DNA from 2 places in the Paenibacillus sp. J22FR5 genome. Region 2 is predicted to be linked to the other one. Evidence: a T-box and tRNA genes for the amino acid it is inferred to sense, from the RefSeq annotation. Region 2 holds a T-box; the other holds one or more tRNA genes.
What was found. A T-box is a leader RNA that pairs with one kind of tRNA and senses whether it is charged. The one in region 2 lies ahead of ileS (isoleucine--tRNA ligase), so its partner is inferred to be a tRNA-Ile.
Positions count from the first base shown of each region.

Region 1: it encodes a tRNA-Ile, which carries the amino acid that the T-box ahead of ileS (isoleucine--tRNA ligase) is inferred to sense. The anticodon was not compared.

Region 1 covers NZ_JCAUAN010000003.1:234,602-245,127, reverse strand. Annotated here, with positions in the region: gene AC58P7_RS07380 (alpha/beta hydrolase family protein) at 1-755, opposite strand, end outside; gene AC58P7_RS07375 (hypothetical protein) at 916-2,055, shown strand; gene AC58P7_RS07370 (DUF1906 domain-containing protein) at 2,100-2,843, opposite strand; gene AC58P7_RS07365 (DUF2277 domain-containing protein) at 2,984-3,262, opposite strand; gene AC58P7_RS07360 (L,D-transpeptidase) at 3,565-3,903, shown strand; gene AC58P7_RS07355 (FusB/FusC family EF-G-binding protein) at 4,173-4,835, opposite strand; gene AC58P7_RS07350 (hypothetical protein) at 5,317-5,772, shown strand; gene AC58P7_RS07345 (hypothetical protein) at 5,769-6,287, shown strand; tRNA gene AC58P7_RS07340 (tRNA-Ile) at 6,468-6,541, opposite strand; tRNA gene AC58P7_RS07335 (tRNA-Met) at 6,553-6,629, opposite strand; gene AC58P7_RS07330 (hypothetical protein) at 6,719-6,883, opposite strand; gene AC58P7_RS07325 (dipeptidase) at 7,112-8,506, shown strand; gene AC58P7_RS07320 (GNAT family N-acetyltransferase) at 8,542-9,045, shown strand; gene AC58P7_RS07315 (RidA family protein) at 9,180-9,572, opposite strand; gene dapA (4-hydroxy-tetrahydrodipicolinate synthase) at 9,595-10,479, opposite strand.
Region 2 covers NZ_JCAUAN010000063.1:383-5,667, reverse strand. Annotated here, with positions in the region: gene AC58P7_RS33210 (methyl-accepting chemotaxis protein) at 280-1,965, shown strand; T-box leader at 2,103-2,358, shown strand; gene ileS (isoleucine--tRNA ligase) at 2,439-5,285, shown strand, end outside.

The DNA of each region.
Region 1 (10,526 bases), on a different contig from region 2:
TAAGGATGAACGCTACCGAAGGTATGGTTCCCTTCCGGAATCCTTACCCACCTAATCGCAGGGTTGTTCGCAACTAGCTTTTCTGAACCTCGAATCCCACGTTCCCCATCCTGTGTACCTTGTATGAGTGTTACTGGGAAGGTTGCGCCACTGATTCTGCTGATGATATCGAAACGCTCTTGGTTCTGTTCCATATCTTCAAGGATCTCAAGATCAAGCGGCATCATCTGCTTTGTTCGTCCATTCAGTGTGTAGGATCTGCCGGCAGCCCGCATTTCTGCTTTGTTGTCCTCCGTTAATAAATCCACATTAGCAATGCCATTCCAACTGATGACACCAGCAATATCCTCTGGGTGATCTAAAGCATAGATTAAACTCACGCCAGCCCCTCTGCTATGCCCCAGCAAGAGTATCGGTTTATCAGCCGTAGCTTGTTTGTGAATATCTGCAATTACAGCCTCGATGTCCTCCAGATCTCTGGAGTAGGTATCACGTGCAAACTTTTCAAGCTCTGTGAATTCAAGCAGGGTCTCACCCACGCCATTATGGGAAAAATTCAATGCAATAACATCCACAACTTCAGCCAACTCACTCCCCACATGCGGGAACATGCCCCAGTCTTTGAAGCCTTTATAGCCGTGACATAAGAGTAATGTACCTTTACTGGGTTCAATTTTGGCTTTGTAAACATCGCCTCGTACAACCCGTTGGTCAGTAATATGTAATTCAAATGGTATTCCTTTAGATGTATTCATGTGAGTTTCGTTCCTTTCGTTCCAATCACTCGTATACTTTTGTTATTTTATCACAATCTAACTCGGACAAGGGAATCGGCTAAAAGCTTTATAAATTTTTGTGAAAAAGCAAACACTTAACTATGGCAGTAACCCCTAAACGAATAAGGAGGAAGCCCTTATGTTTTCAAGCCGAAATCGCAGCAGACTGCGACAACTACTTGCCACCTTCCTTCTAGCTCAACTTTTGAGTCAAGGAATGAGCAACAGCGCTCTGGCACAGCCTGTCGAGCCGATGCAGCAAGCGGCTGTAACTGATACCGCAAGCATTCTTTTGCAAGTCAAAACATCTCCCAGAGCTATTTATCTAACGGAAACGACATTTGTTGATAAATCATTACAACGAGCATTAGAGGAGGCTAAGCCAGGTGTTGCTTATATAGAGCCACTTCTACCAGATACGACCCTCTCTTATCACAAAAGGGATCAAACCCTACTTCTGGGTGTCACCCCAAATGGTGATGCCATTGATTTAGCTGCAAGGCAAACTTTCCAGCTTCCCAGCAAAGTGCAGGAAACGCTTCGAGAGCAAGTTCAGGCTCTTCGCGCCAAGCATTATGGCGAATTGCTCACTTGGGAGGAAGCCTCCATCGTTCTTCCCAAATATAGTAGTTTCACCATCCTTGATGTGGAGACTGGCCTTCACTTCGAAGGACAGCGTCGCGCCGGCTCCCACCATGCAGACGTCCAGCCGCTTACGAAAACGGACTCTGCGACGCTCAAAAGCATTTATGGCGGCAAATGGAGCTGGGATCGCCGTGCAGTCCTAGTGAAGCTGAATGGCCGCACGCTGGCCGCTTCCATGCATGGCATGCCGCATGGCGGCGATGGGATACCGGGAAATGACTTCAACGGTCATTTCTGCATTCACTTCCTGGGGAGCGTAACCCACGGCTCCCGCTCCATGGACCCGGCGCACCAAGTCATGGTGCACCGAGCCGCCGGCTTGCTGAACGACTATGTCAGCAAGCTCTCGCCCTATGCGCTGATCGACGTATGGATCAGCGGCGCACACCAAGGTGACCTGCAGCTGCTGCATGTCACCACAGGTCAAGAACAGGCAATGCATGTGCGCAGCATGCGACGCCTGTCCAAGTTCCAGGAGCGGGACGTGTCCCAGCTCCTGGAACTCAACACCGCTGTCGACGTGACGACAACGGCAGCAAGAGCATCCGCGGTGTCGAACCGCCGCGTTCTCTTTCATCTCGAACGTGCCTCCCTGCAAGATCGGTGGTACATTCGCAGTGCGATTATCCAATGAAGAAGCCCGGCACTCTCGGATTATCCAGAGTAGCCGGGCTTTACTCATGTCAGAGGTTGACCAGAAGCCTTACGTAATTCATTCGCAAGTCGATGAAATTCGTCTTGCGCAGGCTTAGAGGATGTCGCTGCATGTCCTGCCGACAGAAAAGGAATTATCGCATTAGCATCGTGAACAGAAAGCGTGTAAACGGGATGAACTGGCGTCACTTTCGTATTCCACCAACCTTCATTCCCATAAGATTCATCATAATCAATAGCAATACCATTCACCGTTACATCGTTTAGATATTGATAAATCTGGATAATCGTTGATCTTTTCCCTGCACTCCACGCATAGGTTTGCCAAAAATGAGAGCAAGCACCTGCAGCATAAACAGCTTCCATGACGGCATAAGAGCCATACACCCCCGTTGTATATGCAGGCGTTGCTTCACTAGCAGCTTTGATATATGCAATGATCGTTGGCATTTGGGCAGATGACACATCAAAATCAACCGCAAAATAAATACAGCTTCCCTCCGGTTGACCTACTTGCAAAGCAACTTGAGCAGCAGTTGCCCCATCTGCCAATCCCGCACTTCTGCCGCCAAGCGCGCGATTTGCTGTTGTTTCAAACACCGAAACCAGTTGTAAACCAGCCTCACTAACTGCATCTGCCTCTGACTTCGTTAAAGCCTTTGCCCCACTTGGCACCAAATATCTGGCAACAAACGAATATCCTTGTCCGACGAAAGCAGCCGCTTTTTGTGCCGTCAGCGGTGTTGAACAATCAAACCCTTGCGTCACTTGCCATCACCTACTTTCCATTAGTTCCTAACAGCTTATGCGGAAAAAGAAACAAGCGACACCACCGAACATCTGGCCTCATGGCTTCGGGCACGAAAAAAGGCTTCTCTCCGGAGAGAAAAGCCCATTCATTCTATCTGTTAAACCTCTTTCGTACCAAATCGAATCGCATTTCGCTCCCGAGCTCGCTGCGCTTCTACCTCACGATTGCGAGGCTCAGCGTTGGTCACTAACGAATCCATTAGTTTCTGAGCGACCACAGCTACATCTCGAACTGCCTGCTCAAATGCAGCTTCATTCGCTTTGGAAGGCTCCGTGAATCCGGTAATCTTACGTACAAATTGCAGCGACGCCGCCCTTATTTCTTCTTCCGTTGCAATCGGTTCATAGTTGAAAAGTGGTTTAATATTTCGGCACATCGCGTACTCCTTCGGGCTTTACAGCCCTATAAAATAATAAAAACCCTTAAAACTCTATTTATCCTGTTTAACTATAGAAGATGTATAGTGTTTTTACAAGTTCGTTCAGTGGTCAATGCATCCAAATACACTACTTACGAATTTTATTCCAATCTATAAATTCTGTAGGTTACTTCCATTAATGCCAGATGAAAATAAGATTTAAATCATGTAACAATTACTTAACTCTCGTTTCGCCATAAAGCTCCTCCTATCACTTCCGAAACTAGGCATGCATAGCATGGTTCTTAGGAGGCGAAAAAATGCCAAACTATCGAATTATCGTCGATTTGGCAGACCGGAGACTGTATTTGCTTGATGGGAATACCGTTGTCCGATCTTTCCCGGTAGGAATCGGCAAGATGGTTACTAAGACGCCAAAAGGCGAATATACGATCATTAATAAACAAGCCAACCCCGGGGGTCCCTTCGGAGCCTTATGGATGGGCTTATCTAAACCCCATTACGGCATCCACGGAACGAACGATCCTTCCTCGATTGGTAGGGAAGTCAGTCACGGTTGTATCCGAATGTACAATGAGGATGTCCTGCAGCTCTCAAAGCTCGTTCCCATCAGTACCCGGGTCACGATTCGACCTTAAGCAACCGGATGACGTTAATCGTGAGGTTGAATAACTGGCATTCGGCCTGTTCCAGACTCGGCTATCGGCATCTACCTAGGCAGTACCACCTCGCTAAACTGCCCCTTTACTTGAATGAGCAAAAAAGGAGCTGCTGTGAGGCAAGTTCCTTCTCTTTCGTTCTCCATTAGTTGAGAAAACGTCAGCCATTATGCCGGCTGCGTTTCTTTGTGTTTATTAAGCTATCATTCCTCCGGAATAACTCTCTTTATGGTCAGGTTTCGTGGCCATTACGGACCGACAAACACGCCATGAATGAATTTCTCCAATACGTCGACATCCGTTATGTTCTTGTTGCAAACCTCGCTGTTCACGCACAAATAATTACCGATGGCTCTATAATAATCTGGCGATGCACCTACCGGTTTCCACTTGGTCACCGCAGTGAATAACGCGACCTCAGCATGCCGATTGCACACGAAGCAAACGCCATTCTTATTCATCGGCGTATACTTCCCTTCAATGCCGACGAGTTTTCCGTTCAGATCATAAACAATGAACAATTTATTCGCTGAAATATCGGTCCAGCCCAGATATGTCGCGAATCTATGAGTGATACCTTTAAGATCGGGTATTTTCAGTTTCTTGTGCTTAGGGAAAAGTTTCTTTAGCTGATTGTCCGTCACATGCGCATATTCCTCCGCTAAATAAGGCTCCAAGGAAAGTAAATAGCGCTGAAAGTCCGCAGTGGTTTGCAGCTGTTCCAGGTTCCCAAGCAATTGCTTTTGCCGATCGGTTGCATTCGAAAACAATCCACTTAGCTTTGCTTCTGTATCATTGCGAACTGCTTCGACTACTTTCAAATTGGAAACGGAGTTACAGGCACTTTGTAAATGACTGATCTGCTTCTTAATCTCATTGTATTGATGGTTTCTAATGAATGGTTGACTCATAGGTTTCAGCCCCTTATTTTTAGTTGAAAATAAGTTGCAAAGCCCCATGATTAGAAACGATCACATTTTCTCGGGCGATCACCACAAACGAATCACCCCATGCAAAGTTCGCCCTAATGAAAGGCTCTGCATGAGTCGCTTCTTATTCCGGCAAAATGATTTGCCATATTTACCGCCTCACTTATAAATTTAAATTATAAGGGAGGTCCTACTCTACCCGCAAGTGTGGAGCCCGATGGGATTAAACCCAAAAGAAATCGTTTTGAATCTTGGTTCAAGGAACGGTTACTCACTACTTTCGTTTTCAGAAAAACGAAACAAACCATTGCCCGGTACGTTACCAAGCTTTGGCTGCTTAAAGCTGCTTCGATGTAAGGCTTTTGCTTTTCAATGCATAATCCGAATGTATATGGGGAAAACCAGAAGACAAATATATACATGGAAGGGAAGACATCTTACATTGGTAGTCGTCATTTTTCTCATGTTCGCTTGGTTATGTATCCTCATCCAGATTATTCTCCCAAGTAAGCTGCCGTTGTTTGTCAACTTCCTTTTGTTTATGGCAATAGAAATTATTCTAACAAACAAATTGACGATTGTCGGTTTCAATCTAAGGCTATTCCAAATCAACACAAAAAGCATCCCCCACTTCTTATCCATGATCATCCACAATGACTTCACCGTTACTTTCGTCCTCCTAACTTTTGCGAATGTATTCCTAACTACTAACAAATCCAGCATCCGTTGGGGAATATCGGTCTATACGTTTCTCTTCCAAATATTCATCGGATCAATGCTCCGATGGAACCACGTGCTTACCGATAGTGGCTGGAATTTCGTAATGGAGTCAATAATGATCATCGTTGTAATGATTTATACTTTGTTAATGGGGCGTCTTTTTCAACGAATGGCATCTAAGGAAGGGTGGATACGTTGATCGAAAATATCGTTTATGACAATCATTTTAATGCGAATGAGTGGTTCGTCATCGGGATAATTGTACTTAGTTTGGGACCGATTTGGTTGTTTCCCCGTCCATTTTCGCCTACCCAAATAACCTTTAATATGCTGATTGGCATCGCATTCGGACTCGTTTTTGATCATACAATCGCGATACCGCCATTTGACCTTTATGATTTAGGAGACCAATCAAAATATGAGTTGTTTGACCTGTTCTCTTATTTTATGTATGCATCGTCCGGGTATTGGTTTATTTATTGGTACGAACGCGCACGGATGTTCGAAATAATGACAATTGTTTATATTCTCTTTTGGGTGGGAATGGCAGTCGGGCTCGAATGGCTCGGCGTAAAGACTGGAGAATTCCATTATAAAAACGGCTATCAATTGTTATACTCCTGCCCCATTTACTTGTTTCTGTTGAGTATTCATCTTTTACTGTATCGTATGGCGTTCGCATCGGATCGATATCAGAAGAATAGTATCAGTTAAATCAACAAAAAACGATTTCATTACAAGTATCTGCAATCGATCTATTTTCACTGAACAAAAAGCACTGTGCACAAAATGTGCACAGTGCTTTTTGTTCTCATCATAATTATGATGAGAACGAGAGGCTTGTTATGTCCCTAAAAAAATAAAAACCCTTATCTTCCAAGGGTTTACGTGCTATGGGCCCAGAGGGACTCGAACCCCCGACCAATCGGTTATGAGCCGACCGCTCTAACCAACTGAGCTATAGGCCCTAATGAAAATTTGGTTGCGGGGGCAGGATTTGAACCTGCGGCCTTCGGGTTATGAGCCCGACGAGCTACCGAGCTGCTCCACCCCGCGTCATGTATGCCGCTCAACAGCGACAAAACTAAATATACACTAACGGCGCAGGCTTAGTCAAGCGTTAATTTTTTGCTTTTTGTTTGCAATTACGTATTATATCTCACACCAAATCGACCCTTTTTGGACTTATATACCTCAACTTCTTGCGGGCATTCATACCCATAGATCCACCAATCTTCTTCCATTCTTTTGGCTAAACAGCCTGCTTGAAACTTCGAATCATACAACTTCGCCCAATAAATCCAGTTCATATGCATCACTCCATTATATTCAGATCGTTACTTCTAGCTTATCCATAAATAGGCTCTCTTATTAGCACTTGCCATCCTTGCTTACCTGTTTTAAGGTACGAGCCATCACGTTATTGACCAAATGACAAATAAAATGTGACGGTTTTCTTGAATAGCAGGAATTTTCCTGCTTTTGGGGAAGTTAATGGATGTAGACTAATTGGCTGTAGGAAAAAGGAGATAACGTGCATGATTGAAACGATTACAAGCTACTTACAAAAGCATAGAGAAGAACACATAGAGGAGCTCATGGAATTCCTGCGAATTCCAAGCATTAGTGCGGTTGCACAGCACCAACCGGATATATTGCGATGCGCGGAATGGACAGCTCAATCTTTGAAGCGAGCAGGTCTCGAAAATATCGAAATCATGCCAACGAACGGGCATCCCGTGGTTTATGCAGACTGGTTGCATGCGCCAGGCAAACCGACGGTTCTGATTTATGGTCATTATGATGTTCAACCCGCTGAACCTTTAGAGTTGTGGGAAACGCCACCTTTTGAGCCCATAATCCGTGATAATAAGCTTTTTGGCCGTGGCAGTACAGATGATAAAGGCCAACTGCTGCTCTATGTGAAGGTAATTGAAGCTTTTCTTCAAACACAAGGGACGCTACCAGTAAACGTAAAATTCTGCATCGAAGGTGAAGAGGAAATTGCGAGTAAGAACCTCCCTGCTTTTGTCGAAGTTCACTCCGCTAAATTACAAGCCGATTCCATCGTCTTATCCGACACGCAAATGCATGGTCCTGGCAAACCAGCGCTTATGTACGGACTCCGCGGTTTAGCCGGTTTCGAAATCACCATAGATGGAGCTAATAGTGATCTGCACTCGGGACTTTTCGGTGGAGCGGTGCATAACCCGATTCATGCCTTGTCAAAACTACTTAGCTCCTTCCATGACGAGAACGGTCGTGTCGCCGTAGAAGGTTTCTATGATCGTGTTATTGCACTTTCAGACAAAGAGCGCGAAGCATTTAAGCAAGTGGAGCCCGATGAGAACGAGGTTCGCTCGAATCTAGACGTGTCGGCTTTCTACGGTGAGAAAGGTTTCTCCTTCTATGAGCAAACGACTTCCCGGCCTACACTCGAAATCACGTCAGTTAGTGGCGGCTTCCAAGGCGAGGGAATCAAACCAATCATTCCAAATCGTGCTACAGCTAAAATCGCATGTCGACTAGTCGCTGCGCAAGTGCCTGAGGAAATCATGGATTTGGTTGAAGCTTATATTCATGCACAGTCTCTTCCTGGGGTGAAGATTACGCTTGAACGCCAGCTGCGTGGCAACCCTTTTATTACACCGATCGATGAACCCGTTATGGTTGCTGCTGCAGAAGCTTTTCAAGAAACGTTCGGTGAATGGCCGGTATACACGCGCAGTGGCGGGTCGATTCCAATTGTTGAGGTATTAGGTCGCGTATTGGACGCATCTGTCGTATTGATGGGCTTTGGATTGCCCGGAGAGAACCTTCATGCGCCGAATGAACATTTCCATTTGATGAATTGGGATAATGGAACAGAGACGATCAGCCGATACTGGTTGAAGCTTGCTGCCATGTCCGAAAATGCAACAGAATCAACCTAATTTGAATCCAATCAATTTTTAGAGGAGTAACGTCAATGGGGAAGCACTTACATATCCGCGATGCACAACTAGAGGATTTAGCCGAAATCGTACGCATCTACAACTCTACTGTCGCAGGTCGCATGGTCACGGCAGATACGGAACCGGTAACAATAGCCAGCCGTGAGTGCTGGTTTCATGAGCACTCTGCTGATTTCCGTCCCCTATGGGTTCTTGAAAATGAGAGCGGTATTAGTGGATGGTTGAGCTTTCAGTCCTTCTATGGGCGTCCTGCCTACAACGCAACCGCCGAAGTCAGTATTTACGTCGATGAAGCCTATCGTGGCCAAGGGTTCGGACGGTTCTTGATGGAACATGCCCTTGAAGTAAGTCCCCAACTTGGGCTGAAGTCGCTGTTAGGCTTTATATTCGGCCACAATGAGCCGAGTCTACAGCTTTTCCGCAAATTCGGCTTTATGAATTGGGCTCATTTACCGGGAGTAGCCGAGTTAGATGGTATTGAGCGAGATTTGATTATTTTGGGCAAACGTATAGGTTAACTCCAGCTAACACCCGTTAGGTTTCGAAACATGACAAAAGCGCTACTCCTCTCAAACAAGCGAGTTCGACCTCGCGAGCTTAGGGATGTAGCGCTTTTTTTTGATCATGCAGATAAAATTGCGAAAATCTATAGTTATATCCTGCGAGACCAAACAGCCTCTACCTCTATCTCAATCAACAATTGCGGATCGATCAGCGCCTTCACTTCAACCATCGTCGAGACAGGCTGTACATCTCGAAAATACTCCCCATGCGCCCGACCGAACTCTTCCCACAACGAAATATCGGTCACGAACATTCGAGTTCGAATCACATCTGACAGCTGTGCACCAAGCTCTTGAAGCGCCGCTTCAATCGTTTGGAGAATAAACCGAGCTTGCTCATAAGCATTGCCCACACCAATAACCTTGCCATCCTTCATAGCAGTTGTCCCGGCAACCTCAACTCGGTCCCCTACGCGAATCGCTCGGCAATAACCAACCACAGGTTCCCAAGGGGAACCCGTAAATACCCTCGTTCGATTCATTTCCTCCAACAACTCCTTGCTTTTATAAATAAGCAGCTAATTGCGCTTGTAAGTTCTCCGATATCGGTAAAAGCGGCAGCCGTAATGCTCCCGAAGCAATGACGCCTTGTTGGTGCAGCAACCATTTAATTGGAGCCGGATTAGGCTCTTGGAAAAGCAGACGAATCAACGGTAGCAACTCCTCGAATTCGTTCCTGCTTTGCTCATGCGACCCTACTGCAAAATTACGTATAAACGCAACAAAACGCTCCGTCTCCACATTCGCTGAAGCACTCATCACCCCTGTTGCCCCTGACTGAAGTGTTGCATAGAGCAATGTATCTTCACCGCAAAGGACAGGCTTAGAGCCTAAGAGAGTTAATTCCGTGACCAGCCCTGTGTTGGGTGTGCTGTCTTTCATGCCAATAACGCCGTCGATCTCGAGTATGGTACGCACCGTATCTAACTCTAATGTCACACCAGTACGATGCGGTACATCATATAGAATGACGGGCACACCAACGCGCGCTACCCGGCGGAAATGTTCAATAATCCCCTGCTGACTAGGCCGATTGTAGTAAGGAACCACAACGAGCGCAGCTTCTGCTCCAAGTTTGCCTGCTTCTTCTGTTTTTCTAACCGTAGATAACGTATCGTTTGTTCCTGTCCCCACAATGAGCGGTACTTCGGTATGCGCTGCGTCACGTGCCGCTTGTGCGGTAGCGAACAAGACGCCCAGCTCGTCTTTCGTAATGGTTGGCGATTCTCCTGTTGTCCCATTGACAACTAATCCATCTATTTCATCTTGAAACAAGTTATAAGCCTGATTGTAAAAGGATGCCGCGTCCACTTCAAACTCTTCATCAAAAGGAGTGATGATTGGTACATAAATCCCCTGTAGGTCTTTTTCTCTTAGCAAAATAACCATCTCCCTGCCTCATTTGTTTGTACATTTACTTTAGCATGGAACTCTGT
Region 2 (5,285 bases):
AATTCCAAATTATTCGTTCCACAGGAATTCTAACGCGAAACGATAGTTCAATCACGACAACAATAACAATGGAGTGGTTTCTTTGGATAGAACTTCCCTTTTAATGAAATTTTTCCTCTTTTTTCTACAAATTTCGACAATTTTCTATGGTTAAACTTATCTGATTGATGTATTATTAGTCTCGATCTATCATAATTTCACTTCAAACACTGCTCATATTGATTGAGATTCTTTCAAAAATTTCAGAATTTATATAATTCTTATTAGGAGATGCATAAAATGAGACTCACATTACGTAAGAAGCTAATTCTAGGGTTTTTGGCCGTATCACTGTTGTTTTTAACTGCTATCGTAAGTAGTATGGTTATTCAATCGAAAATAAGTGCATTAACGAAGGAAATGGATAGTCAACAAAACGAAAAGCTCATTCTCCAAAAACTCAGTTACTTAGTACGCGGGACGGATGATGACGGGGCTTGGTATCTCTTGAGTTCAACGGATGAAGGAAAGAAAAAATATTTTACTGCCTATGAAAAAGACGTCAAAGCTGTAGCTGAGCAATTACAGGTTGTGAAGAGTCAAAATTATGATCATGAAACTATAGCCACCTTTGAAAGCGAGTGGAATACCTACTTAAAAGGTAATGATGAGGCCTTTAAGATATTTCAAACTAAAGCTATACAAAAAGCTCAGGCGATGTATACAGAAGTTCCTTTTGATCCCGTAATCAATTCGTTAATATCCTACAATGATTCGTTAACAGCAGCAATTTCGGAACAAGAAAAAACGGTGGAATCTTTTAAATCTTCCGCTGCAAAAGTTAATATTATCGTTACCTTCATTGCCGTTATCATTGGCATTATGATTGCTATCTTCATCTCTAGAAGCATCGTCAAGCCTGTTCTTCAGGTAAATAACCAGTTGAAGGAGATCGCTGAAGGCGAGGCTGACCTTACTAGGCAAATATTGGTCCGCTCCAAAGATGAGATTGGTGATTTAGCCCACTATTTTAATCAGATGCTAAACAATCTTCGGATCATGATCCAACAGATTGGCTCTACGGCCGATCAGGTTGCTGCGTCTTCTGGACAGTTGCATGCTAGTGCTGAACAAACTGGTCAAGCGACTGAGCATATTGCTGAAAGCATGCAGTTGATAGCCTCTGGATCTGAAAGTCAAGTAAGCAGTTTGCAAGGTAGCGCTACAACGATTAGCGAAATGTCTCTAGGGATTCAGCAAATTGCTGTAAACATTCAGGAAGTTTCCCATGCTTCTAACGACTCTTCCGAAGTCGCTTTTGCTGGCAACCGAGCTATACAAACAGCCGTAGAACAAATGAATTCCATTAATGGCTCCATTTTTAAGTTGTCACAAGTAATAAAATCACTTGGTGAACGCTCGCAAGAAATTAACCAAATCGCTACGGTAATTACCGACATAGCTTCACAAACAAACTTGTTAGCGCTTAATGCCTCAATCGAAGCTGCCCGTGCCGGTGAACAAGGAAAAGGATTTGCAGTGGTCGCAAACGAGGTGAAAAAACTCGCAGAGCAATCTGACCTTTCGGCCAAACAAATTACTCTGCTTATTGCTTTGATCCAAAATGATACGAATAATGCCATTAACTCGATGGAAACGAGTTTACATGAGGTTATGGAGGGAACTGCTGTTATTGACAAAGCAGGTCAAGCTTTTGAACAGATTCAATTATCCGTAAATGGAGTAACGGGACAAGTTCAGGAAGTTTCAGCTGCGGTCGAACAAATGGCGGCTAGCACAGAAGAGGTGGTCAATTCGATAAAACTCGTCACCCAATTATCAGAACAAGCTGCTTCTGGTACACAAACCATTTCTGCAGCATCTGAAGAGCAGTTGGCTTCCATGGAAGAAATCTCGGCTTCTTCAACATATCTTGCCAATATGGCAGAAGAGCTGCAGAAGTTAGTAAATAAATTCAAAGTGTAAACAGTCCACCCTTTGTTGTGATATAGAAATCAGGAGAGCACCCCTAAAAGGATTCAGTCCGCGCGGAGCGCAGCGTTAAGCGGAAGCGTTGACATTTATTGATTTTGATGTAAAAATGAATTAACTGAATGTTCGAATAAAATTCATTGACGAGAAAGAGTAAGCTAATCCCCTTGATCCACAGAGAGTTGGCGCATGCTGAAAGCCAACGTTCAAGACTTAGCAGAAAATCCTCTCCGAGAAGGAAAGCTGAAGCAATTAAGTAAGCTGACCCGGGATCCAGCCGTTACAATGGACGCGTATGATGGTACGTAGTGAGAGGTGTCGTAAGATCATGTTTTCATGATCATTACGGAACTAGGGTGGTATCGCGAGATGAATCTCGTCCCTTATGGGGCGGGATTTTTTTGCGTTTTTCAACGGTTCCGTCAATGAATGAACTTCAAGTTGTATCCAGAGAGAGGATGAGAAATATGAGAAAAGTTGATGTGAAAGAGATGGCAAGGACCCGAGAGCTTCGTGTTCTTGAACAGTGGAAACAAAATAATACTTTTCGCAAATCGATTGAAAACCGGGAGGGGAAACCGAACTTTGTCTTCTACGAAGGACCTCCAACTGCGAATGGGGAGCCTCATATCGGGCATGTACTTGGACGTGTAATCAAGGACTTCATCGGCCGTTACAAAACGATGTCCGGTTACCGGGTCGTCCGTAAAGCGGGTTGGGATACGCATGGTCTTCCTGTCGAGCTAGGTGTGGAGAAAAGGCTAGGCATTTCCGGCAAACAGGAAATCGAGATATACGGAGTCGCCGAATTCGTAGAGAAGTGCAAAAGCAGTGTTTTCGAATATGAGAAGCAGTGGCGTGAAATGACCGAAGCAATCGCCTACTGGACTGACATGGAGAACCCGTATGTTACGCTGACGAACGAGTATATCGAGAGTGTATGGCACATTTTATCCACGATTCACAAAAAAGGGCTGCTGTATAAAGGCCATCGCGTAAGCCCGTATTGCCCTGATTGTCAGACAACGCTTAGCTCTCACGAAGTTGCGCAAGGCTATGAAGATGTCAAAGATTTGAGTGCCACCGTGAAATTCACAAGCAAGAACGGACAGGAACATTTTCTCGCATGGACGACAACGCCGTGGACGCTGCCTGCAAACGTCGCTTTGGCTGTAAATAAAGATTTGAATTATGTCAAAGTAAAGCAGAATGGTGAAGTATATATCATGGCCAGCAATCTAGTTGAAAAGGTCATGAAAGAGAACTATGAGATCCTATCAACGCATAAAGGTTCTGAATTTGTAGGCACTCCCTATGTAGCTCCATTTAGCTATATGCGTGTAAACAAAGGACATATCGTTGTAGACGCGGACTATGTCAGCGACACCAGCGGTACTGGCATCGTCCATATTGCTCCAGCTCACGGAGAAGATGACTATCGCACCGTTCGCCAGCACGAATTGGATTTCGTGAATGTCGTGAACATGGCTGGTCGTTATACCGATCAGATCATAGATTTTGCAGGACGGTTTGTGAAAGATTGCGACATCGATATTGTTAAAAACTTGTCGGAGCGTAATCTATTGTTTTCCAAAGAACGTTATGAGCATAGCTATCCATTCTGCTGGCGCTGTAAATCGCCGCTTCTCTATTACGCGACGGAGAGTTGGTTCATCAAAACGACAGCAATCAAAGATCAGTTGATCGAGAACAATAGTAAGGTCTCCTGGTATCCTTCACATCTTCGTGAAGGTCGATTTGGTAAATTTCTAGAAGAACTCGTCGATTGGAATATCAGTCGAAATCGCTATTGGGGGACTCCCCTAAATGTATGGGTGTGCCAAGATTGTACAGCGGAATATGCACCAGACAGCCATAAAGATCTTCGTGAGAAGTCGATTCTTCCTATCGAAGAAAGCCTTGAGCTGCATAAACCCTACGTGGATAAAGTGAAACTAAGGTGCTCTTGCGGCGGTATCATGGATAGAACTTCAGAAGTGATTGATGTCTGGTTCGATAGCGGCTCCATGCCATTTGCCCAGTACCATCAGCCTTTTGAACACACAGATCAATTCCACGAACAGTATCCTGCTGACATGATCTGCGAGGGGATTGATCAAACGAGAGGTTGGTTTTTCAGCTTACTGGCTGTCTCCACGCTATATAATGGGAAAGCTCCCTATAAGGCTGTCCTTTCAACAGGTCATGTACTGGATGAGAATGGTCAAAAAATGTCCAAGAGCAAGGGCAACGGTATTGATCCTTGGGAAATTATTAACGAATTTGGAGCGGATGCTTTCCGATGGGCCTTGTTATCCGACAGCGCACCTTGGAATAGTAAACGGTTCTCCAAGAAAATCGTAGCCGAAGCGAAATCCAAAGTCATGGATACGATCAATAACACACATGCTTTTTATACGTTGTATGCGATGATAGATCAATATAAGCCCGAAGAACATCCGCGTAAGATCTCTGTGAATGTATTGGATCGATGGATAGTGTCGAGATTAAATAGCACCTTGCAGAACGTTGTAAAAGGGTTGGAGATCTACGATTTCTTGAACCCAGCGAAGCAAATCGAGTCTTTTGTAGATGAACTAAGCAACTGGTATATCCGACGTTCTCGGGATCGTTTTTGGGGGAGCGAATTAACCGCTGATAAAGTATCAGCGTATCAAACATTACGTGACGTTCTACTGACTTTTGCACAAATGATAGCACCGTATGCACCGCTAATCGCAGATGATTTGTACGTTAATTTAGGAGGCATGGAAAGTGTCCATTTAACAGATTATCCAACGATGAACGAGACTGCACGTGATTTGTCACTTGAAAATAATATGGAAGCTGTGAGGCAAATCGTCGAATTGGCTCGCAATATCCGGAATGAAACGGGAATCAAGACCCGGATGCCGTTGTCCGAGTTGCTCATTTCACTTGACCGTGACTGTAACCTTGGACAATTCGAAGACATCATCAAAGATGAGATCAACGTCAAAGAAATTCGAGTCGTACAGAGTGATGTCGGCTTTGTACACTTCAATTTCAAATTAAACTTGAAGACAGCAGGTAAAAAGTATGGCAAGTTCGTAGGACCCGTACAAAATCATTTGAAGCAGCTTTCAGCTGAACAAACGAAAATTGCCTTCGACAACGGCTATCTGGATGTTACAATCGATGGTGAAACATTGCATATCCTTCTCGATGATTTACTTGTGGAAAAACAAGCAAATGAAGGATTCGCATCAGCAACGGGTTACCAAATGACAGTCGCCTTAAATACTACAATTACCGAAGAGTTGGAACAGGAAGGT